Regions from separate parts of the Microbacterium sp. T3-8 genome, predicted to be linked through region 2. Evidence: riboswitches for the same ligand, from Rfam matches in the RefSeq annotation. Region 2 holds a riboswitch; the other holds the start of a gene.
The links. Region 2 has a riboswitch for thiamine pyrophosphate ahead of ACZ5Y9_RS16415 (ECF transporter S component). Riboswitches for the same ligand answer to the same signal wherever they lie in the genome.
Positions count from the first base shown of each region.

Region 1 (11,028 bases), 880 kb from region 2:
CGCCGCCCGCATAGCCGGATGCGCCGGAGACGGCGACGGAGTACGTCATGCTTCTACCTTAACGGTCGGGGCTGTCGGGGACCGGGGCGGCGACACCGGTGCTCGACCATCGTCCGCCGGGATCGGCAGGCAGGAGCGCGGGGTCGCCTAACGTCGGCGGTCGCGGCGTCGGCGCACCGGAGCGGCGCTCGGGACGAGCGTCGAGACAGCGGAAGCGGCCGAAGGCATGTCGCGACGATAGCGCGCCCTCGACGGCATCCGCAAATCCGTCACGTCACCGAGTCGCCGCCCCGCTCCCCCGGGGCACGGAAGAACGCCTGCTCGTGAACGCTGGAGCGTTCGAACGCACGCCGCATGCGCGCGCGGGTCTCGTCATCCGCCGCGGCCGCCGCCCGGGTGACGAACGCGATCGCCCGGGCGGTCGCCTCGGCGAAGGCGGGGTCGGCATACGTCGCGAGCCACGTGGTGTACGGATGCTCCGGGTCTCGGGCGCGCTCCCCGAACTCCCCCGCGTGCAGACGCTCGCCGAGGTCCGTGTAGAGCCAGAAGCACGGCAGCACGGCGGCGATCAGCTCGGGATAGTCACCCCCGAACGCCACGGATCGCAGGTGGTCGAGGTATGCGGTTGTCGTCGGCGAGGCGTCCGCGGCGAACGTGGCCGCCGCCACCCCCTGCGCCGGTGTCAACCAGGAGGCGTGCACTTCGAGCTCACCCAGGATCGACCCGCGGGCCGATTCCGCCCAGAACGCCTGCTCGTCCGGGGTGGGTGCGAGTCGGGCGGCATCGGCGAGGACGCGCGCATAGTCACGGAGATACAGCGCGTCCTGCGCGAGGTAGAAGAGGAAGTCCTCCGTGGGGAGGGAACCGTCGGCGAGTCCGCGGACGAACGGGAGGCCGTCGATGCCCGCCCGGATCCCGGCGATGCCCTGCCACCAGTCCTCGGCGACCTCCTCCGGGAGCGGTCGCGTGCCCGCACCGCCCCGCGCCCAGAGCCCCGCGAAGTGATGCACCGGGCCGTGACCGCCACCGACGTGCAGGGCACCGCTCTCCCGCAGCGACTCGCGCAGCCAGCTCCGCGCAGCGCGCACCGCCTCGGTGAGGTCGTCTCCGCGGGCGAGTCGTGTCGCGAGGGCGGAGGACAGAGAGCATCCCGTGCCGTGGGTGTTCGCCGTCGCGATGCGACCGCCGCCGAACTCCTCCCGTGAGCCGGATCGCACGTCGATGATCGCGTCCGGAGCCTGATCGCCGGGGAGGTGACCGCCCTTCACCAGCACCGCCGTGCCGTACTCGGTCGACAGCTCCTCGGCTGCGGCGAGCGCCGCGGGCCATCCCTCGACCTCCCGGCGGGTGAGGACGGCGAGTTCCGCGAGGTTCGGGGTGACGAGATGCGCGCGGTGCAGCAGCGAGGCCAGAGCGTCCTCGGCATCCGCGTCGAGCAGACGATCCCCGCTCGTCGACACCATCACGGGGTCGAGCACCACGATCGGCGGGCGCACCCGATTCAGCCACGCACTCACGACGCGCACGGCCTCGACGTTCGCGAGCATCCCGATCTTGACGGCGTCGATCACGATGTCGTCCGACAGCGCCTCCAGCTGCGCCGAGAGGAACGCGGCATCCGGCACGTGCACATCGCGCACGCCGCGCGTGTTCTGCACGGTGAGCGCGGCGATCGCCGCCATCCCGTATCCGCCGTTCGCCGCGATCGACTTGAGGTCGGCCTGGATCCCCGCACCGCCGGAGGGATCGCTGCCGGCGATACTCAGCACCCGTGGCACCGCGCCCCGCCGCCACCGCGCGCGGAACTCGGAGGCCGCGGCACGCGGATCCGGCGAGACGCAGAGCGCGGAGACGACGGCGAGCCCAGCGGCGCCGGCGGACTGCAGATCCTCGGTGTCGTCGATGCCGACGCCGCCGATCGCGACGCAGGGAAGGGCGGTGGCCCGGGCGAACGCCCGGAACCCCTCGATCCCGAGAGCCGGCGGGTGGTCGGGCTTGGTCGCCGTCGGGCGGATGACTCCCACCCCGAGGTAGTCGACCGTGCCCTCGGGCAATGCGTGGAGCGCAGCGAGATGGGCCGCGCTGTTCGCCGTGAGCCCGATCAGCGCGTCGGGTCCCAGCACCGCACGCGCGTGGAGCACCGACTCGTCGCCCTGACCGAGATGCACCCCGTCGACTCGGGCGCCCTGCGCGCGTGCATCGAGAGCCGCCTCCAGACGGTCGTTCACCACGAGGAGCGCTCGCCCATCGATCACGCGCGAAAGCTCGACCAGGCGAGCGACCACGTCGGAGTGCTCGGCATCCTTCTCGCGGAGCTGGACGATGCGCACGCCACCGTCGACCGCCTCCCGCACGGTCTCGACGACGCCGCGTGCACCGCACAGGGCGGCGTCCGTCACGAGGTACAGGGAGAGATCCGCGATCACCGCGCTCCCTCCTCGACGTGCGCGCGAGCGATGACCTCTGCCGGCTCGACGGCGGCGAGCGCGTCCAGCAGGGCGACGGCGAAGCTGCCCGGCCCCGGCGCCGACGCCGCCGCATCCTCCGCGGCGATCGTGTAGACGAGAGAAGCCCCGGCGACGGCATCCAGCGCTCCGGTGCCGGTCGCCCTGGCGGTGCCGAGGAACGCCGCCATCACCGCCCCGAGTGCGCATCCTCCTCCGGTCACGCGCGTCAGGAGCGCGTCACCGTTCGACAGCCGGAGAACCCGCTCGCCGTCGGTCAGCAGATCGACGGCGCCCGAGACGGCGACGATGCTGCCATGGCGACGAGCGAGGTGTCGGGCCGCGTCGAGTGCGGCTTCGGTGCCGTCGGTGGCATCGACCCCGCGTCCGCCCGTGCTCATACCCGCCAGCGCGAGGATCTCCGACGCGTTGCCGCGGATGGCCGTCGGCCGACGCTCGGCGAGCTCGCCCGCCAGGGAGGTGCGCACCGGGAGCACACCGATCGCGACAGGATCGAGCACCCAGGGAGTGCCGGCGAGGGTCGCCGCCTCGACCGCCTCGAGGCTCGCCGCGCGCTGTTCCGGGGTCGGGGTGCCGAGGTTCACGAGCAGCCCGGAGGCCGCACCCGCGAACATCCCCGCCTCGCCCACGATGTCGACCATCGCCGGCGCGGCTCCGACCGCGAGCAGCACGTTGGCGGTGAATCCGGTGACGACCGCGTTGGTGATGCACTGGGTCAACGGCGCAGCCGTGCGCAGCGCTTCGAGCAGTTGGGCCGCGGACTGCGCGGTCGAGGGGGCGGACGATGGACGCAGAAGATCGCTCATTGCGACATCCCTTCGCTAGTACGAACTAGATCAGGTTCGACGGGTGTGATCTCAGCCGCGGATGCGGCACCCCGTGTCACTCGCCCAGAGTCTAGCGAAGCGACCGTGATCGGCCGCCGAGCTCGGCGAGGAGATCCGCCTCTTCCGCGCGGCTGAGCCCGGCTCGGCGCGGACGATCCACACCGCGCACGAGCTCGTCGGCCACGACCCGCGCGGCCGTCGTGTCGAGCGGGCTCAGCGCGCCTCCCGTCGCGAGGAACCTCTCGTTGCGACGGGTCATGAATCCGGTCGTGTCGGCCGGCAACCAGAGCGGCAACGAGCGCACGCCCATCCAGTACTCCACGCTGCGCGCGCGCAACCACTCCTCGCTCGCCTCGCGCACGCCGCCGGTGTGTCCGGCGGCACCGCGCACGATCTCGAGCATGTCGGCGAGCGGGATGCCGTCGCCGACCGCGTTCACCGCGCCGACGGCTCGCGAGGAGGCGACGTACGCGGCGAGGTCGTCGACGTCGACGATCTGCGCGGTCCGGCCGGCCAGGGGCGGCACCAGCACCTGTCGCTCCCCCGCCCGTGCGAACGCCGCCGCCCAGTAACCGAAGCGGTCGCTCGGGTCGCCCTCGCCCACGATCAGACCGGGTCGCACGATCAGCGCCCGATCGCCCAGTGCGGCGACGGCATCCTCCGCCGCCGCCTTCTGCGCACCGTAGTCGGCATCCTCCGCGCGGGAGGACGGATGCCGTGGCGCGCTCTCGTCGGCGCCCACCGTCTCGTCGTCGGCGTACACCGAGACGGACGACACGAAGGTCCAGCGGGCGGCGCGGTCTCCGAGCTCGTCGACGGCCCGGGCGACCTGGAGCGCCGAGGACGAGACGTCGACCACGAGGTCCCATTCGCCGTCGAGCGCCGCGTACGGATCGGCGCCGGTCCGGTCCCCGACCACGAGCGTCGCCCCCGGCGGCACCGGGCGGGTCCCCCGCGCGAGGCAGGTCACGGCGGCGCCCTCGTCGAGGAGGCGGCGGGCGATCCGGCTCGACAGCCATCCGGTGCCGCCGAGAATCAGAGCCTTCGTCATGACACCAGCACACCAGGATCGGCGCGCCGACGGAAGCGCATCCGCTCAGAGCAGAGTGTCGGATGCGCCTGACACGATGGGGCCATGCTCACGACCCTCGCCGTTTCCGGCTATCGCTCGCTCGTCGACGTCGTCGTGCCGCTCGATCCGCTCACCGTGATCACGGGGGCGAACGGCACGGGCAAGTCGAACCTCTACCGCGCGTTGCGCCTGCTCGCAGCGACCGGCCACGGCCGCGCGGTCGCCGCCGTCGCACGGGAGGGAGGCCTCGACAGCGTGCTGTGGGCGGGCCCCGAGACGCCGCAGGGTGAGGGAGCCCAGGGCACACGGCGTACCCGACCGATCTCGGTGCGCCTCGGCATCGCCGCCGACGAGGTCGGGTACCTCATCGACCTGGGCCTGCCGCAGACCGACGCGCGCAGCCTCTTCACGCGCGACCCGGAGATCAAACGCGAACAGTTGTTCAGCGGCACGTTCGCGCGGCCGGGAACGCTGTTCGTCGATCGTCAGCGCGGCGGCGTGCGGGTGCGGGGCGACGACGGTTGGGAGTCGGTGGATCAGCCGATGGGACCGGGGCAGAGCGTGCTGCTCGACCTCGTCGACGGCACCGCGCGGTGGGAGACGGCATCCTTGCGCTCCCGGATCGCCAGCTGGCGCTTCTACGACCACTTCCGCACCGACGCGTCCGCCCCCGCGCGACAGCCGCAGGTCGGAACCCGCACGCGCTGGCTGAGCGACGACGGCTCCGACCTCGCCGCCGTGTGGGCGACGACGACGGAAGCCGGACGCGGCGCTCCGCTCGACGAGGCCGTCGACCGCGCCTTCCCGGGATCACGCGTGCAGATATCCGTCACCGACGGCTCGTTCCGGTTGCAGCTGCGGCAACCCGGGTTGCTGCGTCCGCTCGACGCCGCCGAACTCTCCGACGGCACGCTCAGATACCTGCTGTGGTGCGCGGCACTGCTCCCCGCCGACCCGCCGCCGCTCCTCGTCGTCAATGAGCCCGAGTCGAGCCTGCACGAGAGCCTCATCGACCCTCTCGGCTCGTTGCTCGCTCATGCGGCGGCCCAGACGCAGGTGATCGTCGTCACCCACTCGGCACCCCTCCGCCGCGCACTCGCCGAGGCGGGCGGGTCGGTCGTCGAGCTCGAGTCGAACGGCTACGGAACCCGTGTGCGCGATCAGCTGCCGCTCGAGCGTCCGAGCTGGCACTGGCCGTCGCGCTAGCGGTAACGCTGCGCGACGGCCAGTGCCTGCGAGGAGATCGGGTGGGACTCAGTCGCGGAGAGCCGCCCCGAAGCGCTCGGCGGCGACGGCGACGCCCGCGAGCTTGGCTTCACTGGCCTCGGCCGCCGTGAGAGTGCGATCGTCGGCGCGGAAACGCAGGGCGAAACTCAGGCTCTTCGAACCCGAAGGAACGCCCTCACCGCGGTAGTCGTCGACCAGGCGCACTGATTCGAGGAGTGCACCCGCGCCCTCGGCGAGTGCTGCCTCGACATCCGCGGCCGGAACCTCGATCGACACAGCGAGCGAGACGTCCTGCGTCGCGGCGGGGAACGTCGAGAGCGATGCGGCGACGATGCGCTCACCCGCGAGGGAGAGCACGAGATCGAGATCGACCTCGAGCACGGTCGCTCGCCCCGGGAGGTCCGCATCCGCGGTGACAGCGGGGTGGAGTTCGCCGACGTAGCCGACGACCCGATCCGCGACGCGCAGGTCGCCCGTGCGCCCCGGGTGGAGGGCGGCACGCGTGCTCTGCATGACATCGATCTCGACGCCTGCGGCCGTCGCGATCACGCGCACGGCGTCGAGAGCATCCGAGAGCCCGGCCGCCTCGGCCGGACGTCCCGGCTGGCGCGGGGTCGCGTTCCCGGTCAGGAGAGCGGCGAGGAAGCGGTTCTGCGGCGGGATCGATGCGTTCAGCTCGGCGAGGGTCTCCTCCGAGGGGCGCTCCCCGAGAGGCGGAACCTCATCCGTGCCGTAGGTCGTCCCGGCTTCGGGCAGGAACACCGCACCCGTGTCGAAGATCGCGAGGTCGGTGAGTCCGCGTGAGATGTTGCGGTGCGCCGTCTGGAGCAGCCCCGGCACCAGCGAGCGTCGCAGGAACGGCGCCTGGCCGTCGAGCGGGTTCGCCAGCCGGATGCTGGGCAGGTGCTCCCCCGTCGCCGATCCGTGGAGGTCGTTCTGCGCCTCGGTCGTGAACGGGAAGGCGGGGGTCTCGACGAAGCCCGCGGACGCCAGGGCGTTCGCCACCCGGCGGCGGCCCTGCTGGTGCGCAGTGAGTCCGCGGCCCGACGGCGGCGTGGGAAGCACCGAGGGGATGCGGTCGAGGCCGTGGATACGGGCGACCTCTTCGGCGAGCGTCCACTTGTCGGTCAGATCGGGACGCCAGGTCGGAGGGATGACGGTCCACCCGTCGTCGGCAGCGGTCACCTCCGCACCGATCGTGGTGAGGGCACCGGTGATCTCGGCCTCGGTGTAGTCGACGCCGATCAGGCCCTCGACGAAGCCTGCGGGCAGGTCGATCTCGCCGACGAAGACCTCGGCGAAGAGCGCGCCCCCCTCGTCGGTGAGCGTACCGCCGGCCAGCTCGACCATGAGGTCGGCCGCACGACGGGCCGCCACGAACGGGATGAGCGGGTCGACGCCGCGCTCGAAGCGCTTGGACGCCTCGCTGGGCAGCTTGTGCCGGCGTGCGGTGCGCGCGATCGTGGTGGGATCGAACGACGCGGCCTCGATGAGGACGTCGGTCGTCGTGTCGCTCATCTCGGTCGTGCCGCCGCCCATGACGCCGGCGAGGCCGATGGGTCCGGATTCGTCGGTGATGAGCAGATCCTCGACGTGGAGCGTGCGCTCCTGGCCGTCGAGAGTCGTCATCTTCTCGCCCGCCCGAGCGCGGCGCACCGTGATGCCGCCCGTGAGCTTGTCGAGGTCGTAGCCGTGCAGCGGCTGGCCGAGTTCGAGCATGACGTAGTTCGTGATGTCGATCAGCACGCCGAGCGAGCGCATGCCCGCGAGCGAGAGCCGCGCGATCATCCAGGGAGGTGTCGGGCGGGACGGGTCGACCCCGCGGACGACCCGGGTCACGAACTCGCTCGCGCCCACACGTCCGCGCACGGGCGCCTGATCGTCGACGATCGCGACATGGCCGGTGCCCGGCTGCAGCTCGGCGAAGTCCCGCTCGGCCGGGTCGCGGAACTCCGCTCCCGTCGCGTGCGAGTACTCACGGGCCACACCGCGCAAGGAGAAGGCGTACCCGCGGTCGGGCGTGACGTTGATCTCGACCGCGACGTCGTCGAGCCCGAGGAGGGCGATCGCGTCGGCACCGACCGGGGCGTCGATCCCCAGGTCGGACAGCACGAGGATGCCGTTGTGCTCGTCACCGAGCCCGAGCTCCCGCGCCGAGGCGATCATGCCGTCCGACACGTGCCCGTAGGTCTTGCGGGCCGCGATCGGGAACGGGCCGGGCAGCACCGCGCCCGGGAGCGTCACGATGACCTTGTCTCCGGCGACGAAGTTGTGGGCGCCGCAGACGATGCCGCGCACGCCGCCGTTCGCCTCGCCGACGTCGACCTGGCACCAGTTGATGGTCTTGCCGTTGGACTGCGGTTCGCCCTCGAGCGAGACCACCTGTCCGACGACGACGGGACCCGTGATGTCGAAGCGGTGCACGTCCTCCTCTTCGAAGCCGACCGTCACCAGTGCCGCGAGGACGTCCTCGGGGGACGCATCCGCTGCCACATCGACGTACTCACGCAACCACGAAAGCGGGACGCGCATCACACCACCATCCCGTACTGCTCGCTGAATCGGACATCGCCCTCGGCCATGTCACGCATGTCCTGCACATCGCTGCGGAACATGAGTCCCCGCTCGATGCCCATGCCGAACGCGAAGCCGCTGTACACCTCGGGATCGATCCCGGCCGCACGCAGCACGTTCGGGTTGACCATGCCGCAGCCGCCCCACTCGATCCACCGTGCGCCGCCCTTGAAAGTGGGGTGCCACAGATCGAGCTCGGCGGAGGGCTCGGTGAAGGGGAAGTAGTTGGTGCGGAAGCGCATCTTGGCCTCGGGGCCGAACAGCTGCTTCGCGAAGTGGTCGAGCGTGCCCTTGAGGTGCGCCATCGTGATGCCCTTGTCGATCACGAGACCCTCGAACTGGGTGAACACCGGCAGGTGCGTCGCATCGAACTCGTCGGTTCGGTAGACGCGCCCGGGGCAGAGCACGTAGATCGGCACCTCGCGGTCGAGCATCGAGCGCACCTGGACGGGACTCGTGTGCGTGCGCATGACGAGGTGTCGCGAGGCGGGGTCGACGTAGAACGTGTCCTGCTCCTGGCGGGCGGGGTGGTCGACGTCGAAGTTGAGCGCGTCGAAGTTGAACCACTCGTGCTCGAGTTCGGGACCCTCCGCGATCTCCCATCCCATGCCCACGAAGATGTCGCAAACCTGGTCCTGGAGCAGGGAGAGCGGATGCCGCGCACCGACGCGCGTGCGCGACGGCACCGCCGTGATGTCGATGCGTTCGGCTTCGAGGCGCGCCGCGACCTCGGCGGCAGCGAGCTCGGCGTCCTTGGCGGCGAGCGCCTGCGTGACCTGACCGCGCCCCTGGCCGACGAGCTTGCCGAAGGCGGCCTTGTTCTCGGGGGCGACCTGACGCATCGAGGCGTTCAGGACGGCGAGGGGCGAACCGTCGGCCACGTGGGCGGCACGGGCCGCCTTGAGCTCGGCGGTGTCGGTCGCTGCGTTGATCGCTGCCAGGGCTGCGGCGACGGCTGCTTCGACCGCTTCCGGGGTGATTTCTGGAGTCTCGGACACGAGAAACGAGTCTACCGGCGCGGGGTGGCGGGATCGGACGATCCCGCCACCGTCATGCTCCGGGGGTCGCGCTTCGCCCGCTGTCGGTCCCGCGCTGCAGCGTGATCAGCTCGGTGTTCGTCTCACCGGCGTGCTGACGCGGGTCCGGAGCCGCATCTCCCGCCTTGGGCGAACGCTTGGTGCGACGCTGGAGGCGGAACGCGATGTAGGAGAGCACCAGGCAGACGGCGACGTACATGGAGCCGCCGACGATCGCCGCCGGGATGAGCGGGGAGCCGTAGGGCGCCTGGTTGCCGATCTGGTTGATGACGTACAGCAGCTCCTGGTACGTGATGATGAACCCGAGAGCCGTGTCCTTCAGCGCGACGACGAGCTGCGCGATGATCACGGGCATCATCGCTCGCACGGCCTGCGGCAGGAGGATGAACCACATCACTCCGCTCTTGCGGAGTCCGATCGCGTACCCGGCCTCCGCCTGCCCGCGCGGCAGCGACTCGACACCGGCGCGCAGCACCTCGGCGAGCACCGAGCCGTTGTAGACGATGAGCGCGATCACGACCGCGAAGTAGGGCGACATCTTGATGCCGACGACGGGGAGGCCGTAGTACAGCAGCATCATGAGGACGAGCACGGGGACGGCGCGCAGCACCTCGATGATCCACCGGACCGGTTCCCGGACCCAGGCGTGCTCGGAGAGACGCCCGATGCCCAGGACGAAGCCGAGGACGAGCGAGCCGACGCCGGCCGCGGCGAAGGCGGCGAGCGTGCTGAGAAGCCCCTCGCCGAAGCGGACCCAGACCGCGGAGTAGGAGAAGATGTTCCACTTCTCCGCCGAGAACTGCCCGGTGGCGAAGAGCCGCCACACGACCCAGCCGAGCACGGCGAGCACCACGAGCACGGTCGCGACTCCGATGAGTCTGTTGCGCGCGATGGCGCGGGGACCGGGGACGTCGAAAAGAACGGAACTCATCGCGAGATCCTCCACTTGTTCTCGAGCACTCGCTGGACCCAGGCGAGCAGCAGCACCAGCACGACGAAGATGACCATGACCCACAGCAGCACGACCAGGGCGCTCTCGCCGCGCTCGCTGAGTGCGGCGCGGATCGTGCCCAGGTTGACGACGGAGAAGCCCGCCGCGACGGTCGTGTTCTTCATGAGGGCGATGAGCACGCTCATCATCGGGGGGACGACGGATCGGGTCGCCTGCGGCAGCACGACGTAGCGCATGACCTGGCCGAAGTTCAGGCCGATCGCCCGGGCGGCCTCAGCCTGCCCGACGGGCACCGTGTTGATGCCGGCGCGCAACGCCTCCGCGACGTAGGTGGCCGTGTAGAGACCGAGGGCGATGACCGCGAGCAGGAGGGAATTGACGCGTTCGCCGAGAAGGATCGGCAGGCAGAACGCGAAGAAGAACATGACCAGGGTCAACGGGGTGTTGCGGATCCAGTTCACGTAGACGCCGCCGACCGCGCGGGCGATCGGGACCGGGGACACTCTGGCCGCGCCGACGATCAGTCCGAGGACGATCGCGATGAGACCTCCACCCAGGAACAGCGCGATCGTTCCCCACAGCGCTTCCCCCCAGAGATCGAGGTGGTCGGTGATGACTCCCACTGGTGCTCCTGTCGATTCGAATTGGCGCGACGCTCTGCCGATGGGCGGGGCGGCCGAGGATATCGGCCGCCCCGCTCGGATCAGCTGATCGGGTCGACCTCGGGCTGGGTCGCCTTGACTCCGGAGGCTCCGAGGTTGTTCTCGAAGATCTGCTCCCAGACGTCGCCGCCGTCGGTCAGCTGCGTGTTGAAGTACTCGACGAGTGCGGTGTCATCCTTCGCCACACCGATGCCGTAGCGCTCCTCGCTGAA
Region 1 covers NZ_AP027918.1:2,527,257-2,538,284, forward strand. The annotation lists gene argC (N-acetyl-gamma-glutamyl-phosphate reductase) at 1-49, opposite strand, end outside; gene ACZ5Y9_RS12085 (bifunctional hydroxymethylpyrimidine kinase/phosphomethylpyrimidine kinase) at 270-2,426, opposite strand; gene thiM (hydroxyethylthiazole kinase) at 2,423-3,271, opposite strand; TPP riboswitch at 3,262-3,355, opposite strand; gene ACZ5Y9_RS12095 (NAD-dependent epimerase/dehydratase family protein) at 3,363-4,343, opposite strand; gene ACZ5Y9_RS12100 (AAA family ATPase) at 4,428-5,570, shown strand; gene pheT (phenylalanine--tRNA ligase subunit beta) at 5,619-8,123, opposite strand; gene pheS (phenylalanine--tRNA ligase subunit alpha) at 8,123-9,163, opposite strand; gene ACZ5Y9_RS12115 (amino acid ABC transporter permease) at 9,216-10,133, opposite strand; gene ACZ5Y9_RS12120 (amino acid ABC transporter permease) at 10,130-10,777, opposite strand; gene ACZ5Y9_RS12125 (glutamate ABC transporter substrate-binding protein) at 10,858-11,028, opposite strand, start outside.
Region 1: another riboswitch for thiamine pyrophosphate. It lies ahead of thiM (hydroxyethylthiazole kinase); the one in region 2 lies ahead of ACZ5Y9_RS16415 (ECF transporter S component).

Region 2 (11,028 bases):
TCCGCGAGAACATCCGATACGGACGTTCCACCGCGACCGATGACGAGGTGCTCGAGGCCGCGAAGGCGACGTACGTCGATCGCTTCGTGCACGCGTTGCCCGAGGGGTACGACACCGTGCTCGACGAGGACGCGTCGAATGTCTCGGCGGGTGAGCGGCAGCTGATCACGATCGCCCGGGCGTTCGTCGCCCAGCCGTCGATCCTGATCCTCGATGAGGCCACGTCGGCCGTCGACACCCGCACCGAGCTGCTCCTGCAGAACGCGATGGCGGCGCTCCGCGAGGGGCGCACGTCGTTCGTGATCGCTCACCGCCTGTCGACGATCCGCGATGCCGACCTCATCCTCGTGATGGAGCACGGCGACATCGTCGAGAAGGGCACGCACGACGAACTCATCGCCGCCCAGGGCGCCTACTGGCGCCTGTACCAGTCGCAGTTCGAGCAGGCGGCGACCGACATCGACGCCGAGGAGGCACTCACCGGCTCGACGCCGACCGTCATCACGGGTGACGCCGACGACGCGGATGCCGCCGAGGCCGCAGCAGCGGATGCCGTCACCGGCGCATCGGTCGGAGCCCAGCAGCCCGCCGCCGAAGCTGCCGCGGCGCAGGCCGTGATCGAGCACCCGTCTCCCGAGGGGGACACCCGCCGCAGCTGACCCGTCACGGCTGACCCGCCGCAGACACCCGGGCTCACGCCCACCCGAAGCGCCCCGACCCGCATCCGCAGGCCAGGGCGCTTCGCGTGCGGCACCGTCGCCCCGAGAACCCGCCGCCGCGGCATCCGCCCGATCCCGCTCATCTGCACGGAGCGCGCACGTCTGCACGGCGATCCCGGGGGTCTCGCCGTGCGGACGTGATCCGTCCGTGCAGGCGTGATGGCGCGGCACCACGTGCAGGGAGAAAAGACATCTGCAGGGAGGTTCGGCGGGATTCTCCCTGCACGTGTCGTTCTTCCCTGCGGATGAGCGGGCGGCAGAGGGCGACAGGCGTGCGAGGAGGCAATCTGAACGTGAGGGGTCACAACACGCCTCACGGGCCGATACGAACACGGCGAGTCTTGACCCCTCACGGAGTCAGGAACCCGGCTCTATTCCGAGTCGAGGCCGAACAGGTTCATCGGATGCGTGAGGCGCCACCAGATGCTGGGGCCCTCGACGTCGTCGTCGAGAACGAGTTCCGTCGTGGTCGTGTCGATCGGGCCGGCGGTGCTCAGCGAGCCCACGGCGTCGCCGTCCTCCCGCGCATCCCCGAGCGAGAAGCTCGTCGAGGTCGTCGCCGCGGCACCGTTCCAGAGCAGCACGTCGGCGTCGGCATCCGTCACGATGTCGACCTCCGCGCCCCACTCGGTGCGCACCTGACCGACGACCGTGCCGGCTGGAACGGCGGGTTCCTGGGCGAGGAGCGCCGCTTCGACCTCGGCGAACAGCGAGCGCGTGGCCGCGAGCCGCTGGGCATCGTCGTCCTGATTCAGCACCGCCGCGTAGAGCTGCACGGTGCTGTCGCCCACGGTCACGTTCTTCGCCGTGAGCAGGTTCCACCCGACCAGCGTGCCGGTCTTGATGCCGACGACACCGGGGTCGGCCAGCATGCCGTTCGTGTTGGTCACGAGGCCCGCACCGGGCAGCTCGACGGCCGGGGTGCCGACGATCTCCGCGAACACCGGGTTCTTCATCGCGAGCTCGCCTAGGCGCACCAGGGCGTCGGGTGTCGCGACGTTGCCGATGTCGAAGCCCGACGGTGTGACGACCGTGATGTCGCTGAGGCCGCGCTCGCTCAGCCAGATCTCCGCGGCGGCCGCGAACTCGCTGTTCGATCCCCAGATCTCCCGCGCGAGGCGGTCGATGTAGTTGTTCGCCGACCCGAGCAGCGTGCCCTGCAGCATCTGGTACTCGGTGAGCACTCCGCCGACCGGCACATCGAGCGACGACTGATCCGACATCCGATACGACCAGTACGACTGGCTGTCGGCACGGGTGAACGAGAACTCGGGACCCTGCTCGCCGAGGGCCAGGGGCATCCGGTCGAGCACCATGAGTGAACTGACCACCTTGGTGATGCTCGCGATGCTCGCCGGATCCACCGAGGATGCCGTCGAGCCGATGCCGCCCACGCCGACGGCTGCACTGCCGACGCCGGGCCACGCCACGGCGGCCGCGGGAGCGGCGACGGTGGTGAACTCGACAGAATGAACGGTCGGGGCGACCTCGTGCAGCGGCCAGAGGATGGTCGTGCCGGCGTATGCGCCGACGAGACCGAGAACCATGCCGATCGGCACGAGCACACGGGCGCTCGCGATCGCCGGGCGCAATCGGGCTCCGCGCATGATCGCGACGGCGGGATCCTCGACGTACGGCTCGTCGTAGGTGCGCGCCGCGGAACCTGCGGCGACGGCGGCGGTGTCGATCCAGGTCAGGGCCGTGGCCGGGCGCTTCTCATCTGCCCATGCGGCCTCGGGGGTCTCGCTCTCGCTCGCCTCCGGAGCGGCGGATGCCTCGACACCGGCCCCCTCGACACCGGCGGTCTCGACACCGGCAGCCTCGACATCAGTACCTTCAGGACCAGCCTCCTCGACGCCGGCAGCCTTCGCCTCGTCCGGATCCGCCACGGCGGGCACGGATGCCGTCGCAGGCGGCTCGAGTTCGCCCGGGGCGTCGGTCGCAGCCGCGCCGGAATCGGGCACGGCGGCGGTGGCGGCGTCGGTGGGATGAGCGGCGGTCACTCGATTACGGTACCCAATCCCCGGGCTGATCTGCGGCGATGCGTCACGGGCGGGCGCGGGTGTCGGCGCGCGGGTATGCTGGTCAGCACAACCACGGGAGTCCGGCGAGCCGGGCTGAGAGGGAGCGAATCGCGCTTCGACCGTCGAACCTGATCTGGGTCATGCCAGCGCAGGGAGGAGTTCAGATGAGTACGTCCACGCCCGAATCCGCCGCGAAGAACACCGGCGAAACGGCATCCAACCCGGCATCCGGATCCAACCCGGCATCCGCCGCGAAGCAGGCATCCGCGAAGAGCGCACCCGCCACGATCTGGCGCTGGCGCGTCGTCGACATCGTGGTCGCCAGCGTGCTCGGCGTCGCCGCCGGGCTGATCTTCCTCGCGTGGAACGTCGGCTACCTCGGCCCGAAGGCGCTCCTCGAGCCGCTGCTCCCGGGCCTGCAGGGGCTGCTCGACGGACCGTGGCTGTTCGCCGGTGTGCTCGGCGGCCTCATCATCCGCAAGGCGGGCGCCGCGATCTACGTCGAGCTGCTCGCCGCGGTCGTCTCGGCCCTGATCGGCAACCAGTGGGGCGGGTTCCTGACGCTCGAGGCCGGTCTCGTGCAGGGCCTCGGCGCTGAACTGATCTTCCTGCTGTTCTTCTACCGTCGCTGGTCGCTGCCCGTCGCGATCCTCGCCGGAGCGGGCGCGGCCCTCGCCGGCGGCATCAACAACCTCATCCTCTGGTACGCGGGGTCGGGCACCGAGTTCACGGTGATCTATCTGATCAGCACGGTCGTGTCGGGCGCGGTGATCGCCGGGGCCCTGTCGTGGGTGCTGGCGCGCGGCATCGCGGCCACGGGAGCGCTCGATCGCTTCGGCTCGGGCCGTGAGGCGCGCGTCCGCGTCTGATGACGATCGATCAGGCCGGCCCCGCGACGGTCGAGGCGACCGCGTGGGGCTGGCGTCATGCCAGCCGTCTGGCCTGGGCGCTGCAGGACGTCTCGTTCCGGATCGAACCGGGGGAGCGCGTGCTGGTGCTCGGCGCGTCCGGTGCCGGCAAGTCGACGCTGCTGCAGGGACTCGCCGGGGTGCTCGGCGGCGACGAGGAGGGCGAAGCCCAGGGCTCGCTCCTCGTCGACGGCATCCCCGCAGCGTCCACGCGCGGGCGCACGGGGCTGGTGCTCCAGGACCCCGACTCGCAGGTGATCCTCGCCCGGGTCGGTGACGACGTCGCCTTCGGGTGCGAGAACCTCGGCATCCCGCGCGCCGAGATCTGGCCGCGCGTGACGCAGGCGCTCGACGCGGTCGGCCTCGACGTGCCGCTCGATCGCCCGACCAAGGCGCTGTCGGGCGGGCAGAAGCAGCGGCTCGCGCTCGCCGGCATCCTCGCGATGCGGCCGGGGCTCGTGCTGCTCGACGAGCCGACGGCCAACCTCGATCCCGAGGGCGTGGTCGAGGTGCGCGACGCGGTCGAGCGGATGCTGCAGGCGCACCCCGCGACGCTGATCGTCGTCGAGCACCGCCTCGACGTATGGCTGCCGCTGATCACGCGGGTGATCGTGGTCGGGCAGGGCGGGGTCGTGGCCGACGGACCGCCCGCGCACGTACTCGGCGTCGAGGGCGCCCGGCTCGCGGCCGACGGGGTGTGGGTGCCGGGGTTCGCTCCGGATGCTCCGCCCGCTCCGCTGTCGGCGCCCGGCGAGGTGCTGATCTCGGCCCGCGATCTCGCCGTCGCCCGCGTGAAGGGGAAGCCCGTGGCGACCGGCATCGACCTCGACGTGCGGGCAGGACAGGCGCTCGCGATCACCGGGCCGAACGGTGCCGGCAAGTCGACCCTCGGGCTCACGCTCGCGGGACTCCTGCCGCCTGCGGGCGGTGCGGTCGCGGCATCCGCGGCCCTGGCCGCCGGTATCGGATCGACGCCGATCGACTGGGCCTCGCGCGATCTGCTCACCCGTATCGGGATGGTCTTCCAGGAGCCCGAGCATCAGTTGCTGGCGAAAACCGTGCAGGAGGAGCTCGCGGTCGGCCCGCGCGCGCTCGGCATGCCCGAAGACGAGATCGCCGCACGCAGCGAGGAACTGCTGCACCGGCTGCGCCTCGACCGGCTCGCGCGCGCCAACCCCTACACGCTGTCGGGCGGCGAGAAGCGTCGGCTGACGGTCGCCGCCGCCCTCGCGACCCGGCCCCGGGTGCTCGTGCTCGACGAGCCGACCTTCGGACAGGACGCCCGTACCTGGGCCGAACTCGTCGCGATGCTCGCCGCCCTGCGCGACGAGGGCACCGCGATCGTGACGATCACGCACGACCTCGACGTCGCCCGCGCGCTCCACGCCGAACGCTACGAGCTGGGCGGCAGCCGATGACCGTGCTCGACACCACCGCCCGCACCGGACGCATCGCCGGCATCAACCCCGTCGCCAAGCTCGGGGTGAGCGCGCTGATCGCGATCCCGCTGATCCTCACGCTCGATCCGGTGTCGGCATCCGTCGCCCTCGTGCTCGAGTGCGTGCTGTTCTTCTTCGCCGGCATCGGCTGGCGCGAGTTCTGGCTGCGCACCTGGCCGGTCTGGCTCGCGGCGCCCCTCACCGCCGTCACGATCGCTCTCTACGGCGAGACGAGCGGCACGATCTACGTCGAGTGGTTCGTGCTGCGCATCAGCGACGGGTCGCTCGCGCTCGCTCTCGCGACCTTCCTGCGCGTGCTCGCGATCGCGCTGCCGTCGGTGGTGCTGTTCATCACGGTCGACCCCACCGACCTCGCCGACGGACTCGCTCAGGTGCTGAAGCTGCCCGCCCGGTTCGTGCTGGGCGCGCTCGCCGGGTTGCGCATGATCGGGCTGTTCCTCGACGACTGGCGGGCGCTCGAACTCGCGCGCCGGGCACGTGGAGTCGCCGATCGCGGACGCATCCGCCGGTTCTTCGGTATGGCGTTCGCCCTGCTCGTACTCTCGATCCGCAGGGGCGCGAAGCTCGCCACCGCCATGGAGGCCCGCGGCTTCGGAGCCCCCGGTCGGCGCACGTGGGCGCGCGAGTCGCGGTTCGGGGCGGCCGAATGGATGCTGCTCGCGGTCGGTCTCACGATCTCCGGGGTGGCCGTGGCCGCCGCGATCGCGACCGGCGCGTGGAACTTCATCCTCGGGCCGAGCTCCTAGCCGTCGCTCAGGTCTCGTTCCAGAGCCGCATGTAGAACTCGAGCCGTGCGTCGTCGCGTTCGACGCCGTACGCCTCGAGCAGCGGGTCCTCCCAGCCGGGGCCGAAGTTCCACCCGGTGCTCATGGCCGCGGCGGCGAGGTCGGCCCACCGGTCGGCGAGACCGAGGGCGGCGAGATCGACGTGGGCGGCGGGCTCACCCGCGGCGTCGAGGAGCGTGTTGGGCATGCAGGGGTCGCCGTGGCACACGACCAGGCGGTCGATCGGCGGGGCCTCGTGCAGTTCGGGCGGCACGACGACCCCGCGCTCGGCGGCGTTCGAGACGCGCCAGTGCACGCTCCACTCCCACGGGCAGTCGGCGACGGGGAGGGTGTCGTGCAGCATCCGCAGGGCGCGACCGACGGCGGGTACTGCGATCTCAGCCTTGCCATCCCAGCGCGGATCGACGGCGCTGAACGCGTCGATCGCGCGGGTGACGAGCCACTCGTGCGCGTCGTCCTCGCCCTGGGCGAGCACCTCGGGCACCGCGATCCAGCGGCGGGCCCAGCGCATCCGCTCGGCCTCGTCGTGCATGTTGGCCTCGTCATCGAGCGGACCCCACTTGATGTAACGCCCGTCGTCGGTGCGGAACGTGAGGCCCCCGATGCCGTTGCGCCAGACCGGGGTGACGGCGGCGCGACCGGCGAGGTCGCGTACGCGCGCGGGGATCTCGATGTGGGGGTCGGGGATGCTCATCCCTCCAGTCTGCCGTGCCGACCCCGTAGGCTCGCTGACACAGCCTTCCCCGGGGATCGTGGTGACACCAAGAACCACGTAGGCTGAAACTCAGTCGCACGACGACGTTCGAAGGAGAACACCATGCAGATCAGTGGACAGGGCGCGCTCATCACCGGAGGCGCCTCGGGTCTGGGCCTCGCCACCGCACGTCGGCTCGCCGCCGACGGCGCCCACGTCACGATCATCGACCTCTCGACGTCGAAGGGCGCCGAGCTCGCCGACGAACTCGGGGGACTCTTCGTGCCCGCCGACGTCACCAGCGTCGACGAGGTGCAGGATGCCGTCGCCCAGGCGCAGGCCGTCGCCCCGCTGCGCGTCGTGGTCAACTGCGCCGGCATCGCGCCGCCCGCGAAGGTGCTCGACCGAGACGGCAACCCGGCCGTGCTCGCCGACTTCGAGCGCATCGTGCGCATCAACCTCGTCGGCACGTTCAACGTGCTGTCGCAGGCATCCGCCGTCATCGTGAAGAACCCCGTGGACAGCGACACCGACACTCGTGGCGTCATCGTCAACACCGCCAGCGTCGCCGCCTTCGACGGCCAGATCGGCCAGCCCGCGTACGCCGCGTCGAAGGGCGGTGTGCACGCGATGACCCTGCCGGTCGCCCGCGAGCTCGCCCGCTACGGCATCCGCGTGGTCACCATCGCCCCCGGAATCATGGAGACCCCCATGCTCATGGGCCTGCCGCAGGCCGCGCAGGACTCCCTCGGCCAGCAGGTGCCGCACCCCTCACGGCTCGGCCGCCCCGACGAGTACGCCGCCCTCGTGCAGCACATCGTCGAGAACGACTACCTCAACGGCGAGACGATCCGCCTCGACGGCGCGATCCGCATGGCGCCGAAGTAACCCGCCCGCACCGGCATCCGACCCAGAAGGAGACCCATGTCACTCGCAGGAAAGACCATCCTGATGTCCGGCGGCAGCCGCGGGATCGGACTCGCGATCGCGCTGCGCGCTGCAGCCGACGGTGCGAACATCGCCATGCTCGCGAAGACCGACACCCCGCATCCCAAGCTCGAGGGGACGATCCACACGGCGGCCGAGCAGATCCGCGCGGCCGGCGGGCAGGCGCTCGCGATCGTCGGCGACGTGCGCGACGACTCCGACATCACCGAGGCCGTGATGAAGACGCAGGGCGAGTTCGGCGGCATCGACATCGTCGTCAACAACGCCAGCGTCATCGACCTCTCGCGGTCGCTCGACCTCGATCCCAAGAAGTACGACCTGATGCAGGACGTCAACGTGCGCGGCACGTTCATGCTGTCGCGCGCGGCCGTGCCGATGCTGAAGGATGCCGAGAACCCGCACATCCTGTCGCTCTCCCCGCCGCTCAACCCCACGCCGAAGTGGCTCGGTGCGCACACCGGTTACACGCTCGCGAAGTTCGGGATGACGATGGCGACGCTGGGTCTCGCGGCGGAGTTCGCGCGCGACGGCATCGCCGCGAACACGCTCTGGCCGCGTACGACCATCGCGACCGCGGCGGTGCAGAACCTGCTCGGCGGCGACAAGGTCATGGCCGCGAGCCGCACGCCCGACATCTACGCGGATGCCGCGTACCAGGTGCTCCTGCAGCCCGCCGGGTCGTATACGGGGCAGACGCTCATCGTCGAGGACGTGCTCGAGGCTGCAGGGATGACCGACTTCTCGGGCTACGCCGCGATCCCGGGGACCCCTGACGCGGCGCTGTTCCCCGACATCTTCCTCGACTGACCCGGGCCGCCCCGTGACGCTCAGAAGAGCAGGTACACCGCGCCGAGCACCGTGAGCACGATGACGATGCGGTCGAAGAGCCGCTGATCGAGTCGCTTCGCGACGGCGAGCCCGATGAGCGCGCCGATGACGACGAGCGGGGCGAGCGCGGCATCCATCAGCAGCACCTGCCCCTCGAACAGTCCGAGTCCCGCGAGGAACGGCACCTTGATGAGGTTGATGATCGCGAAGAACCACGCCGAGGTGCCGAGGAACACCTGCACCGGGGTGCGCGTCGCGAGGAAGTACATCGACATCACCGGGCCGCCGGCGTTCGCGACCATCGTCGTGAACCCGCCGAGCGTGCCGTAGGTGCCGGCGAGCAGAATGCCGCCGCGGGCGGGGGCCACGGCATCCGCCCTGTTCTGCCGCCACCGTCGCCAGAGCGTCACCGCGATCATGACCAGCAGGATGACGCCGATCGCGCGCCGCACGACGCCGTCACCGGTGAGCGCGAGGAACGCGAAGCCGGCCAGGAGTCCCAGCACGACGGCCGGGGCGAGGCGCAGTAGCGTCGGCCAGTGCGCGTGCCGACGGTAGGCGATGAGCGCGAACACATCGCCGACCATCAGCAGCAGCAGCATGGCCGCGGTCGAGGTGCGCGCCGGCAGCACGGCCGCGAACAGGGCGATCGCGAGGATGCTGCCGCCCGGAAGCGCCGTCTTCGAGATGCCGATCGTCACCGCGGCGAGGGCCAGCGCGGCCCACGCCCACGGGTCGAGGGCGATCACCGAGGCGTCAGGCGCGGACGGCCGCGAGGGCGGCGGCGAAGCGAGCGGAGCGCTGCTCGATGTCGGCCCAGTCCTGGGCCTTGAGCGAGGCGCCGTTGGCGAGGTCGCCTCCGGCTCCGACGGCCACGGCGCCGGCAGCGAACCAGTCGGCGAGGTTGTCGGGGTTCACGCCACCGGTGGGCATGAGGGGAGCCTCGGGGAACGGGCCGCGCAGGGCGCCCAGGTACGAGGGGCCGCCGAGCGACGCGGGGAAGATCTTGACGACGTCGACGCCGAGTTCGAGCGCGCCCATGACCTCGGTGGGGGTCATGGCGCCGGTCATCACGACGCGGCCGGTGTCGAGCATGCTGCGCGTGAGGTGGGGGAGCGTGCCCGGGCTCACGAGGAACTCGGCGCCCGCATCGGCGGCGAGGGCGGCCTGCTCGGCGGTGGTGACGGTGCCGGCGCCGACGTAGGCGGCGTCGCCGTGCCGGGCGATGAGCTCGCGGATGACGGCGGGCGCATCGGGGGTCGAGAACGTGACCTCGATACCGGTCACTCCGCCCCGGATGATGGCCTCGGACGCCTCGAGGGCGAGCTCGGGGGTCGAGGCGCGGAGCACGGCGAGGACTCCGGTGGCGCGGGCACGGGTGAGGCGGTCGGACATCATGCTCCTTGTGGTGGGGGTCGTTCTATTCTCGCCGACGCCAACTTGTCATTACAACGGGCGCGTCCGGGCCCGCTCAGGCACGCCAGGCGTCGATCAGGTCCTTCGACTCCTTGAGGCCGAGGCCGGCCTCCTCACGCAGCAGCTTGATCGCGGCGATCTGCTGCTCGGCGGCGACGAGTCGGTCGATCTCGGCCACCGCCTCGGACGGCAGTGAGGCGCGCAGCGACCCGACGTCGTGGAAGACGGGCGGCTGGATCGGGATCGCGGTCGTCGCGGGGGCGGCGCCGACCCGCCAGTGGTCGATGCGGCGCTTCGCGGACTGCAGGCTCTCGCCGGTGTGCTCGCGCAGGGTCTTGATCGCGACGATCCTGCTGTCGGCGCGCACCAGATCGTCGATCTTCGCGACCACTTCGGGCGCGATCGGCACCGGAACGCCCGGGGTGACCTCGGGCACCTTCGGCCGCATGCCCCGCAGGGCTGCGGCCACGATGGCGATCACGATGATCGCGCCGACGATGATCCCGATGATCCACACGAAGTCCATGCCGGTCAGTCTAGGCAGGGGCCCCGACAGTCCAGCCGTCTCCCACCCGCTCGCCGGTACCCTGGAAGGTATGACCGAGAACCCCCGCACGCGCGAGACGCGCCCCGCAGCATCCGCGTCCGCCCCCGAGGGTCGACCCGCCCAGGGCAAGGTGCGCACCACGGGCCCCACCCAGGTGCGCCCGGCGACCGAGGGCTGGACCCAGCAGAAGGACGCCGAGGGGCGCCCGCTGCTGCAGTTCGCCAGCCCCAAGCGCGGCAAGCCGCCCGTGCACCTCGCCGACCTCACGCCCGAGGAGCGCGTCGAGAAGGTGAAGGAGCTCGGCCTGCCCGGCTTCCGCGCCAAGCAGCTCGCGACCCACTACTTCCGGCACTACAGGTCCGACCCCGCGCACATGACCGACCTCCCGGCCGGCATCCGCGACGAGCTGGTCGCCGGCATGCTGCCCCCGCTCATGACCGAGGTGCGCCGTCTCGAGACCGATCGCGGCGACACGATCAAGTTCCTCTGGCGCCTGCACGACGGCGCCCTCGTCGAGTCGGTGCTCATGCGCTACCCCGGCCGCATCACGCTCTGCGTGTCGAGCCAGGCCGGCTGCGGCATGAACTGCCCGTTCTGCGCGACCGGCCAGGCGGGCCTCACGCGCAACATGTCGACGGCCGAGATCGTCGAGCAGATCGTGCGCGCCAACCGCCTGATCGCCGAGGGCGGCCTGGGCGG
Region 2 covers NZ_AP027918.1:3,406,903-3,417,930, reverse strand. The annotation lists gene ACZ5Y9_RS16425 (ABC transporter ATP-binding protein) at 1-659, shown strand, start outside; gene ACZ5Y9_RS16420 (D-alanyl-D-alanine carboxypeptidase family protein) at 1,091-2,722, opposite strand; TPP riboswitch at 2,806-2,917, shown strand; gene ACZ5Y9_RS16415 (ECF transporter S component) at 2,908-3,612, shown strand; gene ACZ5Y9_RS16410 (ABC transporter ATP-binding protein) at 3,612-5,069, shown strand; gene ACZ5Y9_RS16405 (energy-coupling factor transporter transmembrane component T family protein) at 5,066-5,857, shown strand; gene ACZ5Y9_RS16400 (phosphotransferase) at 5,865-6,590, opposite strand; gene ACZ5Y9_RS16395 (SDR family NAD(P)-dependent oxidoreductase) at 6,714-7,478, shown strand; gene ACZ5Y9_RS16390 (SDR family oxidoreductase) at 7,515-8,345, shown strand; gene ACZ5Y9_RS16385 (sulfite exporter TauE/SafE family protein) at 8,366-9,115, opposite strand; gene ACZ5Y9_RS16380 (bifunctional 4-hydroxy-2-oxoglutarate aldolase/2-dehydro-3-deoxy-phosphogluconate aldolase) at 9,123-9,764, opposite strand; gene ACZ5Y9_RS16375 (hypothetical protein) at 9,838-10,308, opposite strand; gene rlmN (dual-specificity RNA methyltransferase RlmN) at 10,379-11,028, shown strand, end outside.